One region of the Microbispora sp. H10949 genome, then DNA from elsewhere that is predicted to be linked to it. Evidence: riboswitches for the same ligand, from Rfam matches in the RefSeq annotation. Region 1 holds a riboswitch; the other holds the start of a gene.
What was found. Region 1 has a riboswitch for cobalamin ahead of HHX40_RS23300 (CbtB domain-containing protein). Riboswitches for the same ligand answer to the same signal wherever they lie in the genome.
Positions count from the first base shown of each region.

Region 2: another riboswitch for cobalamin. It lies ahead of HHX40_RS09440 (ribonucleoside-diphosphate reductase subunit alpha); the one in region 1 lies ahead of HHX40_RS23300 (CbtB domain-containing protein).

Region 1 covers NZ_JABBWZ010000009.1:53,243-63,173, forward strand. The annotation lists gene cobG (precorrin-3B synthase) at 1-300, shown strand, start outside; gene HHX40_RS23270 (precorrin-8X methylmutase) at 379-1,005, shown strand; gene HHX40_RS23275 (precorrin-2 C(20)-methyltransferase) at 1,012-2,508, shown strand; gene HHX40_RS23280 (cobalt-precorrin-6A reductase) at 2,496-3,236, opposite strand; gene cobM (precorrin-4 C(11)-methyltransferase) at 3,224-3,976, opposite strand; gene cbiE (precorrin-6y C5,15-methyltransferase (decarboxylating) subunit CbiE) at 3,973-5,193, opposite strand; gene cobF (precorrin-6A synthase (deacetylating)) at 5,190-5,948, opposite strand; cobalamin riboswitch at 5,973-6,179, shown strand; gene HHX40_RS23300 (CbtB domain-containing protein) at 6,208-6,420, shown strand; gene HHX40_RS23305 (CbtA family protein) at 6,431-7,186, shown strand; gene HHX40_RS23310 (ABC transporter ATP-binding protein) at 7,226-8,992, opposite strand; gene HHX40_RS23315 (arabinofuranosidase catalytic domain-containing protein) at 9,486-9,931, opposite strand, start outside.
Region 2 covers NZ_JABBWZ010000003.1:440,131-450,061, forward strand. The annotation lists gene glmS (glutamine--fructose-6-phosphate transaminase (isomerizing)) at 1-1,686, shown strand, start outside; gene HHX40_RS09435 (Bug family tripartite tricarboxylate transporter substrate binding protein) at 1,894-2,856, shown strand; cobalamin riboswitch at 2,902-3,112, shown strand; gene HHX40_RS09440 (ribonucleoside-diphosphate reductase subunit alpha) at 3,244-5,481, shown strand; gene HHX40_RS09445 (ribonucleotide-diphosphate reductase subunit beta) at 5,478-6,482, shown strand; gene HHX40_RS09450 (mechanosensitive ion channel family protein) at 6,524-7,579, shown strand; gene HHX40_RS09455 (hypothetical protein) at 7,621-9,192, opposite strand; gene HHX40_RS09460 (DUF5685 family protein) at 9,267-9,931, opposite strand, start outside.

The DNA of each region.
Region 1 (9,931 bases):
CTCGCCGGGGCGGGGCTGGTGATCGACCCCGCCTCGCCGTACGCCAGACTGTCGGCCTGCACCGGGCGGCCCGGCTGCGGGAAGGCGCTGGCCGACGTCCAGGCGGACGCGGTGCGCTGGGCGGAGTCCGGCGTGCCCGAACCACCGGTTGTCGGGCCGCCGGGTCTCCGGCCACCGGGTGCCGAACCGCTCGACGCCGGCCTGATCCACTGGGCGGGCTGCGAACGCCGCTGCGGCCGCCCGAGGGGCCGGGTCACCGACGTGGTCGCCACGACCGGCGGCTACGACGTCCGCCGTTGACCGTCCGTCCAGTCCGTCCAGTCCGTGCATCCACCGCCCGCTCCATCCACCGTCCGCCATCCACGAACAGAGGTGTCCGTGCCCGAGCACGACTACGTCCGCGACGGAGCGGAGATCTACCGGCGGTCGTTCGCGACCATCAGGGCCGAGGCCGACCTGTCAGGGCTGCCCGCCGACGTCGCCCGGGTCGCGGTCCGCATGATCCATGCGTGCGGCATGACCGACCTCGTCGGCGACCTCGGCTACTCCCCCGGCGTGGTCGAGAAGGCGCGCACCGCGCTGCTGGCGGGTGCGCCCGTGCTGTGCGACGCGCGGATGGTCGCCTCCGGCATCACCAGGAAGCGCCTGCCCGCCGGCAACGAGGTCGTCTGCACGCTCGGCGACCCCCGCGTGCCCGCCCTCGCGGAGCGGCTCGGCACCACCCGCAGCGCCGCCGCGCTCGACCTGTGGCTCGACCGACTCGACGGCGCGGTCGTGGCCGTCGGCAACGCCCCGACCGCGCTGTTCCGGCTGCTCGAACTGGTCGCCGGAGGCGCGGGACGGCCCGCCGCCGTGCTGGGCGTCCCGGTCGGCTTCATCGGCGCGGCCGAGTCCAAGCGCGCCCTCGCGGCGTCCGGCCTGGAGTTTCTGGTTGTCCACGGCCGCCGGGGCGGCAGTGCCATGACGGCGGCGGCGGTCAACGCCATCGCCTGCGAGCAGGAGTGACGAGACGTGACAGGAACGCTCTACGGCGTCGGCCTCGGCCCCGGCGACCCCGAACTGATGACCGTGAAGGCCGCTCGCCTGATCGGCGAGGCCGACGTGATCGCCTACCACGCGGCGCGGCACGGCCGCAGCATCGCCCGGTCGATCGCGGCCCACCACATGCGCGACGGGCAGATCGAGGAGCTCCTGCAGTATCCGCTGACGACGGAGACGACCGACCACCCCGGCGGCTACCAGGGCGCGCTCGACGACTTCTACGCCGGCTGCGCCGACCGCCTCGCCGCGCACCTGGACGCCGGGCGCGACGTCGTCGTGCTGTGCGAGGGAGACCCCCTCTTCTACGGGTCGTACATGCACATGCACAAGCGGCTCGCGCACCGCTACCCGGCCGAGGTCGTCCCCGGGGTCACCTCGATCGCGGGGGCGTCCGCCGTGCTGGGCCGCCCGCTGGTCGAACGCGACGAGACGCTGACGGTCCTGCCCGGGACGCTGCCCGCCGCCGTGCTGGCCGAGAAGCTGCGCGGCACGGACTCGGCGGCGGTGCTCAAGCTGGGCCGCACGTTCGAGAAAGTGCGCGACGCGCTGGCCGAGGCGGGCCGCCTCGACGAGGCCTGGTACGTCGAACGCGCCACCACCGACGCCCAGCGTGTGGCCCCGCTCAAGGACGTCGACCCGGGGCAGGTGCCGTACTTCTCGCTGGCGCTGATCCCCAGCCCGGCGCAGCTCACGTTCGTGCCGGAGCCCGCCGGACGCACCGGTGCAGGCGAGGTCGCGGTCGTCGGCCTCGGCCCCGCCGGGCGGCCCTGGCTGACCCCGGAGGCCCAGGAGGTCCTCGCCGAGGCCACCGACCTGGTCGGGTATGGCCCCTACGTCGACCGGGTCGCGCCCAACCCCCGCCAGACCCGGCACCGTACCGACAACCGCGTCGAGGCCGAGCGCGCCCGTCACGCGCTCGACCTGGCCCTCGCCGGGGCGCGGGTCGCGGTCGTGTCGTCGGGCGACCCGGGCGTGTTCGCGATGGCCAGCGCGGTGCTGGAGGCCGCCGCCGACCCGCGTTACGCGGACGTCCCGGTGCGGGTGGTGCCCGGCCTGACCGCCGCGCAGGCCGTGGCCGGCCGGGCGGGCGCGCCGCTCGGCCACGACTACTGCGTGCTGTCGCTGTCGGACCAGCTCAAGCCGTGGGAGGTGGTCGCCGGGCGGATCTCCGCCGCCGCCCGCGCCGACCTCGTCCTCGCGATCTACAACCCGGCGTCGAAGACCCGCACCTGGCAGGTCGCCGCGGCCCGCGACCTGCTGCTCGAACACCGCGATCCGGGCACGCCCGTGGTGGTGGGCCGCGACGTCGGCGGCGAGCGGGAGTCGGTCGTGATCACCACTCTGGGCGAGCTCGACCCGGCCGCGATCGACATGCGCTGCCTGCTGATCGTCGGCTCGTCCACCACCCGCGTCGTCGAACGCGGGGACGGGGCGGTCGTCTTCACCCCGCGCCGCTATCCCGCGTGATCGCGTACCCAGGTGACGGCGTCGGCGACGTCCGTCACCCGGGTGACGCCGCCGGGCGTCGCGGGCCGGTCCACCATGACGACCGGCAGCCCCGCCTCGCGCGCCGCGACCAGCTTGGCGCGGGTCTGCTCCCCGCCGCTGTCCTTGGTGACCAGCACGTCGAGCCGGTGCTCGCCGATCAGGGCGCGCTCTCCCGCCACCGTGTACGGCCCCCGGGCGAGGATCACGTGGACGTTCGGGGGAACGGGCGGCTCCGGCGGGTCGACCGACCTCGCCAGGAACCACAGCCCGGTCAGCGGCGCGAACACCGGCAGGCTGCGGCGGCCCGTCGTCAGGAACACACGGCTCCCGAGACCGGGCAGCGCGTCCGCCGCCGCCCGGAGCGACGGCACCCGCAGCCAGACGTCCTCCGGGCCCTCCGACCAGCCGGGACGCCGCAACCCGAGCAGCGGCGTCCCGGTCGCCGCGCACGCGTGCGCCGCCGACTCGCTCATCCGCTGGGCGAACGGATGCGTGGCGTCCACCACGACCCGCGGACCGTGCTCGGCGATCCACCGGGCGAGCCCGTCCGGGCCGCCGAAGCCGCCCGACCTGACCTCGCCCACCGGCAGCCGGGGATCGGCGACCCGGCCGGCCAGCGACGACACCACCCGCAGGCCCGGCAGCGGCGCCAGCTCGGCGGCCAGCGCCCGTGCCTCGGCCGTGCCGCCGAGGATCAGGACGAGCACGCGCGGTCCCGCGCGGCCGAGTAGAGGTGGCTGTCGGGGAACTCGTGCGCCGTCAGCGCCCGCCCCACCACGATCACGGCGGTCCGCCTGATCCCCGCCGCGACCACCTGGTCGGCGATGTCGCCCAGGGTGCCCCTGATGATCTCCTCGTCGTCCCGGCTGGCCCGGGCGACCACCGCCACCGGGCAGTCCGCGCCGTACGCGGGCAGCAGGTCGGCCACGACGGCGGCGATCCGCTGCACGGCCAGGTGCAGCACCATCGTGGCGCGGCTCGCCGACAGCGTCGCGAGTTCCTCGCCGGGCGGCATCGGGGTGGCCCGCGCCGACGTCCTGGTCAGGATGATCGTCTGGCTCACCCCCGGAACCGTCAGCTCCCGCCCCAGGGCCGCGGCGGCGGCCGCGAAGGCGGGCACCCCCGGGATCACCTCGTACGGCACGCCGTGCGCGTCGAGCCTGCGCATCTGCTCGGCGACCGCGCTGAAGACCGACGGGTCGCCGGAGTGCAGCCGCGCCACATCGTGCCCCGCCTCGTGCGCCGCCGTCATCTCGGCGACGATCTCGTCCAGGGTGAGGTTCGCGGTGTCCACGAGCCGCGCGTCCGGCGGGCAGTCGGCGAGCAGGTCGCGCGGCACGAGCGACCCGGCGTACAGGCAGACCGGGGCCGCCTGAAGGGCCCGCAGCCCACGCACCGTGATGAGGTCGGCCGCGCCGGGCCCCGCACCGATGAATCGAACCGTCACTGCTCGCGCTCCTTCCGCGCCGTCCAGATGGTCACCGGCATCAGGGGACGCCACCCGGTGAAGCCGCCCACCGGCGAGGCGCGCTGCACCGACAACCGCACGAGGTCCCCGCCGAGCCGGGCGTGCCACTGGGCGAGAACCGCCTCCGACTCCACGGTGACGGCGTTCGCCACCAGCCTGCCGCCCGGGGCGAGGGCGTCCCAGCAGGTCTCGACCACACCGGCCCCCGTCACGCCGCCGCCCACGAAGACGGCCGCCGGGGCGGGCAGCCCGCCGAGCGCGTCCGGGGCGGCTCCGGTGACGACCCGCAGGCGCGGCACGCCCAGCGCGTCCGCGTTGTGCCTGACGCGGTCCGCGCGGACGGGGTCGCGCTCGACGGCGACGGCCCGGCACGACGGATGCGCGCGCAGCCACTCGACGGCCACGCTCCCGGAACCCGCGCCCACGTCCCAGAGCAGCTCGCCCGGCAGGGGCGCCAGCTTGGCCAGGGTGACCGCCCTCACCTCCTGCTTGGTGAGCTGCCCGTCCGACTCGTACGCCTCGTCCGGCAGCCCAGGCACCCACCCCAGCGGCACCGCCGACGGGACGTCTGTGCAGGCCACCGCCACGACGTTCAGCGCGGGCGACGTCTCGCCGGCCGGCCAGCCCGCGGCCGTGCCGTCGCGGCGGGACTCGGTCGCCGCGCCGAGATCGCCGAACACGGTGACGCGGCTCGCGCCGTACCCCCGCTCGGTCAGCAGGGCGGCGACCAGCGCGGGCGTGTCCGCGCCCGCGCTGAGGACGAGGACGCGACGGCCCGGCGCGAGCGCCGCGGTCAGCGCGGCGAGCGGCCGTCCGACCAGGCTGACGGTCTCGACCTCCTCGGCGGCCCAGCCGAGCCGCGCGCAGGCCAGGGTGGCCGACGACACGTGCGGCAGCACCCGCAGCCGGTCCGGCCCGAGCAGCCGGGCGAGCGTCGCGCCGACGCCGAAGAACATGGGGTCGCCGCTGGCGAGCACCGCGACCGCGCGTCCCGCATGCGCGTCGAGCAGCCCCAGCAGCCCCGCGACCAGCGGCGACGGGTACGGCGCCCGCTCGCAGGCCACCGACGCCGGCAGCAGGGCGAGCTGCCTGGCCGACCCGACCACGACGTCCGCGGCGACCAGTTCGGCGCGCGCCGCGTCGGTGAGACCGGCCCAGCCGTCCGCGCCGATCCCGACGACCGACACGGGCCTCATCGGGGGGGCTTCCTGAGCAGGTAGGTGTCCATGACCCAGCCGTGCGCCTCGCGCGCCTCCGCCCTGAGCCGCCGGATCTCGCCGGCGACCTCGCGCACCGGCCCGGCGACGAGGATCTCGTCCTCGGTCCCGACGTACGCGCCCCAGTAGACGTCGGCGTCGGCGGCCTCCGGCAGGTCCGCGAACGCGCAGCCCGCGTCGAGCATCACCACGATGTCGCCGGCGGCCTCGACGTCTGCGGGCAGGCGGCGGCCGGTCGTGATGTGCAGCGGCCTGGCGACCCTGGTCAGGCTGACGCGGTGCCGCGCGGCCAGCGCCGACACGCTGCTGATCCCCGGGATCACTTCATAGTCGAACGGCTCTCCGCCCCTGGCCAGGACGTCCTCGACGATCGCGATCGTGCTGTCGTACAGGGCGGGGTCGCCCCAGACGAGGAACGCGCCGACGCCGTCCTCCGGCACCTCCTCGGCGATGAGCCGGGCGTAGACGTCGGCCCGGCGGGCCCGCCAGTCGGCCACCGCCTCCACGTACGCGCCGCTCGTGCGGTCACGCTCCGGGTCGCGCGCCTCGACCGTCCGGTACGGCTCCCGCGCGTGGGCCGCGATCAGCTCGCGCCGCAGCCGCACCAGGCCGTCCTTCACGGCTCCCTTGTCGAGCAGGAAGAACACGTCGGTCTCCGCGATGGCCGCGGCGGCCTGGAAGGTCAGGTGGGCGGGGTCCCCGGCGCCGATGCCGATGATCAGGACTCGCTTCATAGGTCACGAGTATGGACCCCGGCTTGACGTACTTATGCGGACGGTGCACGCTCAAGGCGACAAAAGAAGACAGAGGCGACGGTGCGCAGGAACCTGGTGTGAATCCAGGACGGTCCCGCCACTGTGACCGGGGAGTGTCTCCCGCTCGTCACCACGGCCGCGACGGCTGGAAGGTTCGGGCGACACGATGACCCGGGAGTCAGGACACTGACCCGTTGTCCTCCATCACCGGGGCGAGCGACCCCGTGAGGAGAATCACATGGCTCAGCCGGCCGTCCCCGTCTCCCGGCCCCTGCCGGTCACCATCCCCGTACGCGAGATCCTGCCCTGGGCGGTCTTCGCCGCCGTGGCCGGGCTCATCCTGCTCTACTTCGTCGGCGCGGAGCAGGGCGCCACCCACCTCATCAGCGGGCACACCGTGCACGAGTTCGTGCACGACGGCCGGCACCTCCTCGGCTTCCCCTGCCACTGAGGCCCGCCCGATGCCCACCATGCGCTCCCTGCTGGTGCGCGGCATGCTCGTCGGCCTCGCCGCCGCGCTGCTCGCGTACGTCGTCGCCTGGTTCGCCGGAGAACCCCAGGTCGCCGCCGCCATCTCCATCGAGGAGGCCAGGGCGGCGGCCGGCGGAGAGGCCGCCGAACCGGAACTCGTCAGCCGGACCGTCCAGGAGACCGCCGGCCTGCTGACCGCCCTGCTCGTCTACGGCGCCGCCCTCGGCGGCTTCTACTCCATCGCGTACGCCTTCGCCCACGGCCGCCTCGGCGCTCTCGGCGCCCGCGCCACGGCGCTCACCGTCGCCGCCGCCGGCTTCGTCGTCGTGTACGTGACCCCCATCCTGAAGTACCCGGCCAATCCCCCGGCCGTCGGCAACCCCGATTCGATCGGCCGCCGGACCGCGCTGTACTTCGCGATGATCCTCGTCGCCCTCCTGGCGGCGGCGGTCGCCGCGTACGCGGGCCGTTCCCTGTCGTCCCGCCTGGGCACCTGGAACGCAGCCCTGTCGGGCATCGTCGTCTACGCCGTCCTCGTCGGTGTCGCGTACGCCGTGATGCCTCCGATCGAAGAGGTTCCCGACGACTTCTCCGCCAACACGCTGTGGTGGTTCAGAGTGGCGTCGTTCGGCATCCAGTTCGTCCTGTGGGGAGCCATCGGCCTCCTGTTCGGCGGCCTGACCGAACGCTCCCTGCGCCAGGGAACCCCCCGGGAGGCCGGGCTCCGGCCCGCCGCGACGCGCTGAACCGGGTCGGGACCACCCGCTCCGCGTGAAGCGGGTGCGTCACAGGTGGAGCGCGTCGGGGGCGTCGTCCTCGACGAGGAAGCCCCCGGACTGGTGGTGCCAGAGCCGGGCGTAGGACCCCTGGGCCTGGAGCAGCTCGCCGTGGGTGCCCTGCTCGACGACGCGTCCCCGGTCGAGCACGACCAGGCGGTCCATGCGGACGACGGTGCTGAGCCGGTGCGCCACCACGAGTGCCGTACGGTCCTGCATCAGGCGCCACAGGGCCTCCTGGATGAGGATCTCGCTCTCGGAGTCCAGGGCACTGGTCGCCTCGTCCAGCAGCAGGACGGGGGCGTCGCGCAGAATGGCGCGCGCGAGCGCGATGCGCTGCCGCTGGCCGCCGGAGAGCTTGACGCCGCGCTCGCCGATCAGGGTGTCGAAGCCGTGCGGCAGAGACTCGACGAACTCCGTGACGTGGGCCGCCCGCGCGGCCCGGAGGATCTCGGCGTCGGTCGCGCCCGGCCGGGCGAACGCGAGGTTCTCCCGTACGGACCGGTGGAACATGGCGGGTTCCTGCGGGACGTAGGCGATGAGGCCCCGCAGGTCGGCCTGCCTCAGCCGGGCGATGTCCTGACCGCCGATCAGGATCCTGCCTCCGTCCACGTCCATGAGACGCAGCAGCAACCGGGTGAGGGTGCTCTTGCCGCCGCCGGACCGCCCGACCAGCCCGATCTTGGTGCCGCCGGGGATGTCCAGGTTCAGGCCGTCGAACAGCGGCGCACCGCCGGCGTACCCGAATCGCACCCGCTCGAAGCGGACGCTCGCGTCGGCCGGGCGCAGGGGCTGCGGGTCGGCCGGGTCCACCACGGTCGGCGGCGTGAGGAGCAGCTCGGTGAACTGGGCGGCTTCGGTGAGCGTGCTCTCCATACGCCGGTACACCTGGTTGAACTCGAACATGATGTTGATCGCGTTCGTGTAGTAGGTGAACGTCACGACGATGGCCTCCACACCGAGGCCGCCGCGGAGCGCCGCGGCGAGGAGCAGGCCCGCGGCACTGGTGAGCACCGACAACGGGGCGACGACCATGTCCACCCTGAGGTTGTTGTAGTCCCAGGACCGGATGGACAGCCGGCGCTGCTCGGCGATCCTGGCCCTGTGCTCGACGGCCTCGCGTGTCTCGGCGGCGAACGCGCGGACCGTCTCCATGTTGGCCAGCACGTCGGCGACGTGACCCGACACCAGCACCTTGGCCGCCTCACGCGCGTCGACCAGGGCCTGCCGGTGGCGGATGAGCGGAGCGACGAGAACACCGGTGACGACGATGAGACCCACGAGGACGAGCACCAGCAGCGGGTCGTACCGCCACAGCACCACCGAGGCGAAGGCCAGGGGCACCACCTTCGCCATGATCGAGAACGTGAGGGTGTCCATGAACTCCTCGAACCTGGAGGAGAATCCGAGCACCCTCTTGGTCAGCGAACCGGCGAAGTTGTCGTGGAAGAACGCGACGTCCTTGGCCAGCAGCTCGTCCATGCCCAGCACGCCGAGTCGCTCGATGCCCCGGCCGTCGGCGCGGTTCAGGAAGTGCATCCCCGCCCGCCAGAACGCCTCACCCGTCAGAAGCAACGCGGCGAAGCCGAGCACGTAGGGCAGCAGCGCGTCGAAGGAGCCGTCCCGGCCGCCGGAGAGGTGCCCCACAAGGCCCGCCACCGCCAGCGGCGCCAGATAGAACAGGCAGATGTTCCCGATCGCCGGCAGCACCAGCGCGGGAGCCGCGATCGGCCACTGCCGCTTCAGCTCGCCGCAGTAGTACCGCAATGCCAGCAAAAGCGCCGATCTCCGCGCGGATTTATCATTTTCGGCCTCGTCCACCGTCCCGAGCACAGCCATCAGCCCTCCCGAATGCCGATATCGCCCTGGCCATGCTCCCGCAGCCCGTACGGGAGGAGCGAACGATTTTTCGCCGCCCGGCGAATAGGACCGAGGGGTGAACCTCACGCAGATGACCGAAATATTCATTAAGGGAGTTATCAGCTGCGACCTTTCCTTACGGCGGCCGGAGGCGTGCGCGGACGACACGAGATCAGCCTCGGCCGTCACATGGTCCTGAGCTCTGCTCAGCTGATCCCGGATCCGGCCACGCCCGGTGTGGCCCGACGTCTGCCCGGCATCGGGCCATGCCGGCCGGTTCCCGAGCACCCCGAACCGTACGCCGGAACAGCGGAGAGCCGCCCCCGGTGGTGCAAGGGGCGGCTCGGTCTTCCGGCTTCCGGATCCGCTGTGGCCGGTCTGCCTTTGCCTGACTTACCGGTATCCGGCCTTACCGGTATCCGGCGGCGACGATGTTCGCCTGCACCGCGTCCTCGGTGGCGTTCGTCGGGTATCCGGAGGTCATCACGCCCTCGTAGAAGGTGCCGGCGGCGCCGTGGCTGTTGTCACCCCCGATGCCGAGGATGATGGCCCCTTCCTTCTTCATCGGGTTGTAGCCCGAGACGTTGGGGCGCTTGCCGTCGTAGAAGGTGCCGAGGCCGCCCGACTGCGCGTTGCCGCCGCGGATGGCCCAGTGGTTCGGCTCGCCCTTGATGATTGCGGTCAGGTAGCGGTGGCTGATGGTGGGGTCGCCCGCGTTGTACTTCTGGTTGACGCCGGAGAACAGGCCGTTCTCCAGGTCGGCCATGATCCACGGGCCGTTGCCGGCGCCGTAGCCCCAGACCTTGATGTTGCCGAAGTAGATGGCCTCCATCGTGCCGTTGCCGTTGTCACGGC
Region 2 (9,931 bases), on a different contig from region 1:
CGCAAGGTCAAGGGCCGGGTCGCCGACCTGGCGGCGGCGGTGCCCGCGAAGTTCAAGGGCACGATCGGGATCGGGCACACCCGGTGGGCCACCCACGGCGCGCCCAGTGACGTGAACGCGCACCCGCACCTCGACCAGGAGCAGCGGATCGCCGTCGTGCACAACGGCATCATCGAGAACGCCGACGAGCTGCGCCGCCGCCTGGAGGGCGAGGGCGTGAAGTTCGAGAGCGAGACCGACAGCGAGGTGCTCTCCCACCTCGTCGGGCGGATGGTCAAGGAGACCGACTCGCTGCGGGAGGCCGTGCTGCGGGCGCTGAAGAGCGTCGTCGGGACGTACGGCATCGCCGTCGTCGACGCGCAGCGCCCCGGCGAGATCGTGGTCGCCCGCAATGGCAGCCCGATCGTCCTCGGCCTCGGCGAGAAGGAGATGTTCGCCGCCTCCGACGTCGCCGCGCTCATCCGCTACACCCGGCAGGTCGTCCACCTGGAGGACGGCGAGCTCGCGGTCATCAAGGCCGACGGGTTCAACACGTTCACCAGCGACGCCCGGGAGACCGCCAAGGAGCCGTTCACGGTCGACTGGGACGCCGGCCACTACGACAACGGCGGCTACGAGCACTACCTGCTCAAGGAGATCTCCGAGCAGCCCGACACGGTCGCCCGCACCCTGCGCGGCCGCATCGACGACCGGTTCCACATCGCCCACCTCGGCGGCCTCAACATGGACGCCCGCGAGACCCGGTCCTTCCGCCGCGTGAAGATCATCGGCTGCGGGTCCGCGTACTACTCCGGGCAGATCGGCGCGCAGCTCATCGAGGAGCTGGCCCGCATCCCCGCCGACGCCGAGCCGGCCTCGGAGTTCCGCTACCGCAGCCCGGTCGTCGAGCCTGACACGCTGTACGTCGCCATCAGCCAGTCGGGCGAGACGTACGACACGCTCGCCGCCGTGCAGGAGCTCAAGCGCAAGGGCGGCCGGGTGCTCGGCATCGTCAACACGGTCGGCAGCGCCATCGCACGGGAGACAGACGGCGGCATCTACCTGCACGCCGGGCCCGAGGTCTCGGTGGCCTCCACCAAGGCGTTCACCTCCACCGCCGTGGCGTTCGCGCTGCTCGCCCTGCACCTCGGCCGCGTACGGGACCTGTCGCCGGCCGACGGCCGCAGGATCTGCGACGGCCTGCGGCGGCTGCCCGAGCAGATCAAGGAGATCCTCACCCTGGAGGACCGGATCAGGGAGCTGGCCAAGAAGTACGCCGACGCGCCGGGCATGATGTTCGTCGGCCGGGTCCGCGGCTACCCCGTGGCCCGCGAGGGCGCCCAGAAGCTCAAGGAGATCTCCTACGTCCACGCGGAGGCGTACCCGGCGAGCGAGCTCAAGCACGGCCCGCTGGCGCTGATCAGCCCCGAGCTGCCGACCGTCGCGGTCGTGCCGGACGACGAACTGCTGGACAAGAACCTCACCACGCTCGGCGAGATCCGGGCGAGGCACGGCCGCATCCTCATGGTCGGCCACCGCACCTCCGAGGCGGCCGACGACTGCATCGTGGTGCCCAGGAACGAGGTGGAGCTGGACCCCATCCTGCTCACGATCCCGCTCCAGCTGTTCGCCTACCACGCGGCCGTCGCCCTCGGCCGCGACGTCGACCGCCCCCGCAACCTCGCCAAGAGCGTGACGGTCGAGTAGCTCCGCCACGTCCCGTCCGGCTCGCGTCGCGGACGCGTGCCGGACGGTGCGCATCTGTCACCGCGCCCTCCGATCGGCACCGACGACATGAGCGCCGCGCCCGCCCACCCGCCGATCGCCACATCCGTAACGTCCGTTATGTCCTGAGATGGGGTGGTTGCTCATAGTCTGTCCGCATAAGGGGCTCTTCGGGGGGAGGGTGCCGGCATGCGACGCCGTACGGTTCTCGCACTGGGGGTCCTGGCCCTGGCGGGCGGATGCGGCACCCCGGCGCCTCCGTACCTCGGGGAGATCTCCCTCCTCGTCCCCGGCCCGCCGGAGTGCTGGGGGGACGGCGTCGCCCGGAGCCTGAAGTCCCTCATCGAGGCCCGCCGCTGGGCCGGCAGAGTGCTGGTCACGCGGGACGCCGGGGGCGGCGGCGCGTCGGCCGTCGGACGCTTCGCCGTCGGACGGCCGGACCGGCTGATGGTCGCCGACCCCCTCCTGCTGGCCGACTGCGCGCTCGGTCGCGCGCCCGATGAGGCGGGGCCGTTCGCCGCCCGGACCGTGCCGCTGGCCAGGCTGGCGGGGGAGTGGCAGGTGCTGGTGGCCTCCCCCGATTCGGGTTACCGCACGTTCGAGCAGGTCGCGGCGGCCCTGCTGCGCACCCCCGAGCGGGTGAAGGTGGCGGGCGGGCCCGACCGCGGGCCCGGCCACCTGCTGCTCGGCCTGACCGCCCGGGGCCTCGGGGCCGATCCGCGGCCGGCGGCGTACGAGGCCTTCGACAGCCCCGCGCGGGCCGTCGCGGCGGTGGCCGAGGGGACGACCGCGCTCGCCTTCGGCGGGCGCGGCGACGTCGCCGCCCACGTCAGGGCCGGGCGGCTGCGCCCGCTCGCCGTCTCCGCTCCCGAGCGCCTGCCCGGCCTGGACGCGCCCACGCTGACCGAGTCGGGGGTGCGGGTGGCGTACGCGAACTGGACCGGCCTGCTCGCCCCCCTCGGGGTGGCGGCCCGCGAGCGCGACGCGCTGATCGGCCTGTGCCGGGCCGTCGCGGACTCGCCCGCCTGGCTCCGCCTGTGCGAGCGCAACGGCTGGACGCCGATGTGGCTCGCCGGCGAGGAGTTCCGGCAGTGGCTCACGGGCGAGGCGCGTCGTACGGCCCTGCTTCTCGATGATCTCGGAATCCGGTGACCAACACAACTTGTAGGGCCGCTTGCGAGATCGCCCACTAGATGTAGGATCCATCGCGTCGCTGGTTCACCTCGGTGAGGCAAGAGGGAACCCGGTGGGAATCCGGGGCTGCCCCGCAGCGGTGAGCGGGAACGACCGCCGTCACAGAGCACTGGTGCGTGAGCGCACCGGGAAGCGACGGCCAGTAGGTCCGGCGGGCGTGTGTCCCGCCGGTCGCCCGCGAGCCCGAAGACCTGCCCGCGACCGCGCGCGGAGTCACCGCGCGTGCCCGCGCCGTGCCCCGAGGGAGGGTCCGCCGCCCGCAGGCCGTGCCGTCGCACGCGTGCGCCGCGGCGTCCCCTCCCCTCCGGCCGGCCGGGTCAGGAGACGAGGAGGAGAGGGCGACCGATGACGATCACCGACCCGGTCTCCGCGCCCGCGCGCCCCGCCACGGGGCCGCGCGGCGCGGAGGAGACCGCGGACGTCTGGCGGGCCATCGAGGAGGCGGCGGCGGGGGTCGTCGCGGACCCGGACAACTCCCGGCGGGCGGCGCGGCTGCTCGCCCGGGTCATCGAGGAGGAGACGGCGGGCCAGGGGGTGCGCGCCTTCTCCGAGTCGGTCGCGGCCGCCCACGCGGCCGGGCTGCTGGGCGACGCCGTCGCCGCGTTCGTGGCCGACGAGGCCGAAGCGCTGGACGCGCTGATCGACCCGGCGGCCGACGACCGGTTCGAGTACTTCGGGCTGCGCACGGTCTACGACCGCTACCTGCTGCGGCATCCGGTCACGCGGCGGGTGCTCGAACGCCCGCAGCACTTCCTGCTGCGCGTGGCCTGCGGCCTGTCGGCGAGCGTCGGCGAGGCGGCCGAGCTGTACCGGCTGATGTCCGCGCTCGCCTATCTGCCCAGCTCGCCGACGCTGTTCAACTCCGGGGCGCGCCGCCCGCAGCTGTCGTCGTGCTTCCTGCTCGACTCGCCGCGCGACGAACTGGAGAGCATCTACGAGCGGTACGGCCAGGTGGCGCGGCTGTCGAAGTACTCCGGCGGGATCGGCGTCGCCTGGACCCGAGTGCGCTCGCGCGGGTCGCTGATCCGGGGCACCAACGGCCTGTCCAACGGCATCGTCCCCTGGCTGCGCACGCTCGACGCGTCGGTGGCGGCGGTGAACCAGGGAGGCAGGCGCAAGGGAGCCGCCTGCGTCTACCTGGAGACCTGGCACGCCGACATCGAGGAGTTCCTGGAGCTTCGCGACAACACGGGCGAGGAGTCGCGCCGCACCCACAACCTCAATTTGGCCAACTGGGTGCCCGACGAGTTCATGCGCCGGGTCGAGGCGGACGGCGTGTGGTCGCTGTTCGACCCCAAGGAGACCCCCGAGCTGACCGACCTGTGGGGCGAGGCGTTCGACGCCCGGTATCGCGAACTGGAGGCCTCCGGGCGGTACGTCCGGCAGGTGCCCGCCCGCACCCTCTACGCCCGGATGATGCGCACCCTCGCCCAGACCGGCAACGGCTGGATGACCTTCAAGGACGCCGCCAACCGCGCCTCCAACCAGACCGCGCTGCCGCGCAACGTCATCCACCTGTCCAACCTGTGCACCGAGATCCTGGAGGTCACCAGCGACGGGGAGACCGCCGTGTGCAACCTCGGCTCGGTCAACCTCGCCGCCCACCTGACCCCCGAGGGGGACGCCGTCGACTTCGGCCGGCTGCGCGCCACGGTCCGCACCGCCGTACGGTTCCTCGACCGCACGATCGACCTCGGCTTCTACCCGACCCCCGAGGCGGAGGCGGCCAACGAGCGGTGGCGGCCGGTGGGCCTCGGCGTCATGGGCCTCGCCGACGTCTTCTTCGCGCTGCGCCTGCCGTTCGACTCGCCGGAGGCGCTGGCGCTGTCCACCCGGATCGCCGAGGAGATCGCGCTCGCGGCGTACGGCACCTCGGCCGGCCTGGCCGCCGAACGCGGGCGCCACCCGGCGTACGAGGAGACGCGGGCGGCGGGCGGCGTCCTGCACCCCGACCACTACCCGTGCGCCCCGGCGCACCCGGAGGAGTGGGCGGCGCTGCGCGCGAGGATCGCGGAGACCGGGCTGCGCAACTCCCTGCTGGTCGCGATCGCGCCGACGGCCACGATCGCCTCGATCGCGGGCTGCTACGAGTGCGTCGAGCCGCAGGTGTCCAACGTCTTCAAACGCGAGACGCTGTCGGGGGAGTTCCTCCAGGTCAACCGGTACCTCGTCCGTGACCTCCAGGCCCTCGGGCTGTGGACGCGGGCGATCCGCGACGCGATCAAGCTCCACGACGGCTCGATCCAGGACATCCCCGCGATCCCCGGCGAGCTCAAGGCGCTCTACCGCACCGCCTGGGAGCTGCCGCAGAAGGCGCTCGTCGACCTCGCGGCCGCGCGGCAGCCGTACGTCGACCAGTCGCAGTCGCTCAACCTCTTCATGGCCGCGCCCACGATCGGCAAGCTCTCGTCGATGTACGCCTACGCCTGGCGGTCGGGCCTGAAGACCACCTACTACCTGCGCTCGCGCCCGGCGACCAGGATCGCCCAGACGACCGTGCCGGCCGTCACCCCCGCCGTGCCCGATGAAGGGGCGGTCGCCTGCTCCCTTGAGAACCCCGAGATCTGCGAGGCGTGCCAATGAGAACGATGCTGCTCGACCCGGGCATGGACCTGACCCTCCGCCCGATGCGCTACCCCGGGTTCTACGAGAGGTACCGCGCGGCGATCAGGAACACCTGGACCGTCGAGGAGGTCGACCTCGCCTCCGACCTCGCCGACCTGGCGACGCTGGAGCCGGGGGAGCGGCACCTGATCAACCGGCTGGTGGCGTTCTTCGCGACCGGCGACTCCATCGTGGCCAACAACCTCGTGCTGAACCTCTACCAGCACGTCAACGCGCCCGAGGCCCGGCTCTACCTGAGCCGCCAGCTGTTCGAGGAGGCCGTGCACGTCCAGTTCTACCTGACCCTGCTGGACACCTACCTGCCCGACCACGACGAGCGGGTGAAGGCGTTCGCCGCCGTGGAGCACATCCCCTCGATCCGCGACAAGGCCGAGTTCTGCTTCCGCTGGATCGACTCGATCAGCGAGCTGTCGCGGCTGGAGACGCGGGAGGACCGGCGGGCCTTCCTGCTCAACCTCGTCTGCTTCGCCGCCTGCATCGAGGGGCTGTTCTTCTACGGCGCCTTCGCCTACGTCTACTGGTTCCGCTCCCGGGGGCTGCTGGGCGGCCTCGCCACCGGCACCAACTGGGTGTTCCGCGACGAGTCCATGCACATGGAGTTCGCCTTCGAGGTGGTGGACACCGTACGCCGGGAGGAGCCGGACCTGTTCGACGACGAGCTGGCCGGCCGGGTCGTGCGGATGATGGAGGAGGCGGTCGCCGCCGAGCTGGCCTTCGCCCGCGACCTGTGCGGCGACGGCACCGGCGGGATGACCGCGGACAACATGCGCCGCTACCTGGAGTACGTCGCCGACCGCCGGCTCGCCCGGCTCGGCCTGCCCGCGCGGTACGGCACGGCCAACCCCTTCCCGTTCATGGAGTTCCAGGACGTGCAGGAGCTGGCGAACTTCTTCGAACGGCGGGTCTCGGCCTACCAGGTGGCCGTCGAGGGAGAGGTGGCCTTCGACGAAGCCTTCTGATCCCGTTTAAGGGGGTTCCAATCCCGGGCAAAGGAAACCCCATGACGACGAACGGGGGCGCCGTCACAGCGGCAGCGTGGAACTGGGCGACATTGGCGATCGCGGTGGGGACGGCGATCGTGGCGGTGGAGCTGGTCCGGCGGGTGCTCAGGTCGCGGCTGATCGGCGACCGATGGGCGCTCGCCGGGCCGTTCGCGCGCCGCTGCACCTGGCCGGGCTTCGCCTCGGCCGTGGTGGGCACCGTCAAGGCCGTCTACGACCCGGACATGCCGGGATCGGGCTCCCACGGCTTCCAGCGGGTGCTGTCGCTGCTCCTGATCGCCTGCGTGACCTGGCTGCTGATCCAGGCGGCGTACGCGGTGACCGACGTGGTGCTCGACCGGCTCACGCGGATCGAGGGCGAGCGCAACCGCCGGGCCCGGCGCATCCGCACCCAGATCGCGCTGGTGCGCCGGGTGTCGGCGGCGGTCGTCGTGGTGATCGCGCTGGGCGCGATGCTGTTCACCTTCCCGCAGGTGCGGGCCCTGGGCGCGGGGCTGCTGGCCTCCGCCGGGATCGCCGGCGTGGTGGGCGGCATCGCGGCCCAGTCCACGCTCGGCAACCTGCTGGCCGGGCTGCAGCTCGCCTTCAGCGACGCCCTGCGGCTTGACGACGTGGTCGTGGTGGAGGACGAGTGGGGCCGTATCGAGGAGCTGACCCTCACCTACGTGGCGCTGCGCCTCTGGGACGAGCGAAGGCTGATCCTGCCGGTGTCCCACTTCACCAGCCATCCCTTCCAGAACTGGACGCGGCACGAGAGCCGCATCCTCGGCAGCGTGTACCTCCTGGTGGACTGGTCGGTGCCGGTGGAGGAGGTGCGGGCCGAGCTGTACCGGGCGCTGCGCGACAACCCGCTGTGGGACCAGAAGGACTGGACGCTCCAGGTCACCGACATCACCGCGAACGGGCTGGTCGAGCTGCGCGCGCTGATGAGCGCGGCCGACTCGGCCAGCGCCTGGGACCTGCGGTGCGACATCCGCGAGCACCTCGTGACGTTCATCCGCGAGAAGCACCCGGAGAGCCTGCCGCGCCTGCGCGTCGAGACCCCCGTACGCTGAGTGCCCGGCACGACCTCGGCCGGCGAGCGTCCGGGCCGGGGTCAGGGGGCGTGGGAGCCGCGCAGGACGCGGGTGCCGCCGGCGATCAGCGCGGTGGCGAGGATCCACCCCGCCGCGATCAGCCCGTACGCCAGCCACTGGGTCCAGCCGACCGGCTCCCAGGCGCCGCGCTGCTCGAACAGGCTCACCGGGACCAGCAGGTCGAGGGTGTAGACGAAGGCGCTGAAGTGCCGTGACTCGTCCAGCCCGATCTGGTGTGGTTGCCAGCGCGCGAACACGGCCGTGCCGGCCGCGAGGAGCAGCACGGCCCACACACCGGCCAGCCAGGGCCGGTATCCGTACCCGACCAGCCCGTCGAGCAGCCGGCCCCACAGCCGCCCCGGGAACCGCAGTGTCCGGCGCCGCGCCCGCTGCCGGGCCAGCAGCACCCGGCGGGCGTCGGACTCGTGCCCGATCCTGCGGTAGTAGGCGGCCAGCTGCTCGTACGGCTGCGGCCGGTAGCCTCCCGGGTCGCGCCGCAGCCAGGTCAGCCGGTCCGCCAGGGTGGCCGGGCCACGCAGCGACTCGTACGTCAGCCCGTTCAGCCGGACCCCGGCGGGATAGCTCTCCGGCCGGTCGAACAGCACCCCGAAGCGGGAGTAGCCGAGGTTGACCTCTCCCTCGACCGACTTGGGCAGCAGGATCAGCTCGTCGGCCTGCAGGTGGCTCAGATGCAGCGCGCGGCCCGGCGCCCGGACGACGGCGCCGTGGAAGGACAGGACCCCGCCGATGCGCGCGCCGCGCAGCCGTACGGTGCCGTCGGAGGTGAAGCCCGCCCCGAGCTCGGCCGCGGCGGCCTGCAGGTGGTCGGCGTGCACGGCGGGCGTGGCGTCCGCCGCGACTGCGGCCCCTTCGAGGTAGAGGCCGCTGGCGAAGCGGGCGCCGATCAGCCGCAGCCCGCCCGTTGCGCGCAGGTCGCGCAGGAAGGCCCCGCCCTCGACGGCGAGCCCACCGGCCCACAGCGCGACCGACTCCCAGACCCGCGGCTCCTCCGAACCCTCCGGTCCGTTCCAGCGGGACGACTCGGGCGGCGAGGTCTCCGGCTGCCCGCCCCGGTACGGCGCGGCGCCGGGCGTGCCCAGACGCAGGCCGGAGAGCCGGAGCTGCCCGGTGATCCGGGCGTTGTCCAGGCGCACCCCCGCGTGGACGGCCGACCGGTCGAGGTCGAGCAGCCCGTCGACGGTGGCCCGGCTCGCCCGGAAACGGTAGATGTCGCAGTGCCGCAGCCGTACGCCCCGGGTCTTCGCGTCGTTCAGCGAGACGGTTCCCGCGATGTGGCAGTCCAGCAGGTGGATCTTCGCCTCGACCGTCGCGTCGGACAGGTTGAGGTCGCCGACGATCCGGGCGCCGGCGAGGCGGACGCCCGGCACCCAGGCGGAGCCGTCGTCCCGCCTGCTCAGCAGCAGAGCGGTGATCACCTCGGCCCGGACGATCCGGGAGCGGCCCCAGGAGCCGCCCGAGCCCGCGTCCACGTCGCGGCTCTCGCGCAGGTCGACCCAGGCTCCGGTGGGATAGGCCTGCCACAGCCGCCGCTCGGCCGGGGTGAACCGGTGGAAAGGCCGTGATCTTCCCATGCGCCGACCCTATCCCGTACGTGATCGCCGAAGGGCTGCCACGCCCCGCGAGGCGGCGCCTGACGCCGGTGGCGTCAGGCGCCGCAGTCGCAGCAGCAGCCGTCCCCGCAGGAGCACCCGTCGCCACAGCACCCGTCGCCCGAGCAGCAATCGCAGCATCCCGAGCAGTCGGGGCAGTCACAGCCGTCGCAGAAGCAGCGGTCGGTCCACGGCGCCTGCCGGTAGGGGCTCCACGGCGGCCGGTAGAGCCCGCACGTGACGAAGGTCGTCACCCCGGCCACCGCCGTACACGTGATGCCCGGCGACTCCGTGTGCCGCGCGGCGGGCGCCGCGAGGTGGTGCGGGCGGGCGGGACCGTGCGGGCGCGTGGCCGGAGGGGGAGCCCCGAAGGTACGGGTGACGGCGCGGCGGGTCTCGCCGCACAGCAGCGCCTCGACGAGATGGCGCTCCTCCAGGTCGAGGTCGGCCACGGCGAGGCGCAGCCCGTGCAACGCCTCCTCGCACACCCGCCGCGCCTCGTCCGGCGAGGTGCCGGTCGCGTCGAGGGGGTTGAACGCCCCGCGCGCCCGGTCCTCGGCGAGGTCCTCCACCGCGTCGAGCACGTGCGCGAGGCGGCCGAAGAGACGGCCGGCCTCGCGCAGGCTCTCGGCGTTGCCCGGCCGCCCCGCGAGGACGGCCGTGTGCGCGAAGGCCGCCGCCGCGGCGGTCTCGGTGGGCTCGGTGAGGCCGAGCAGCGTAC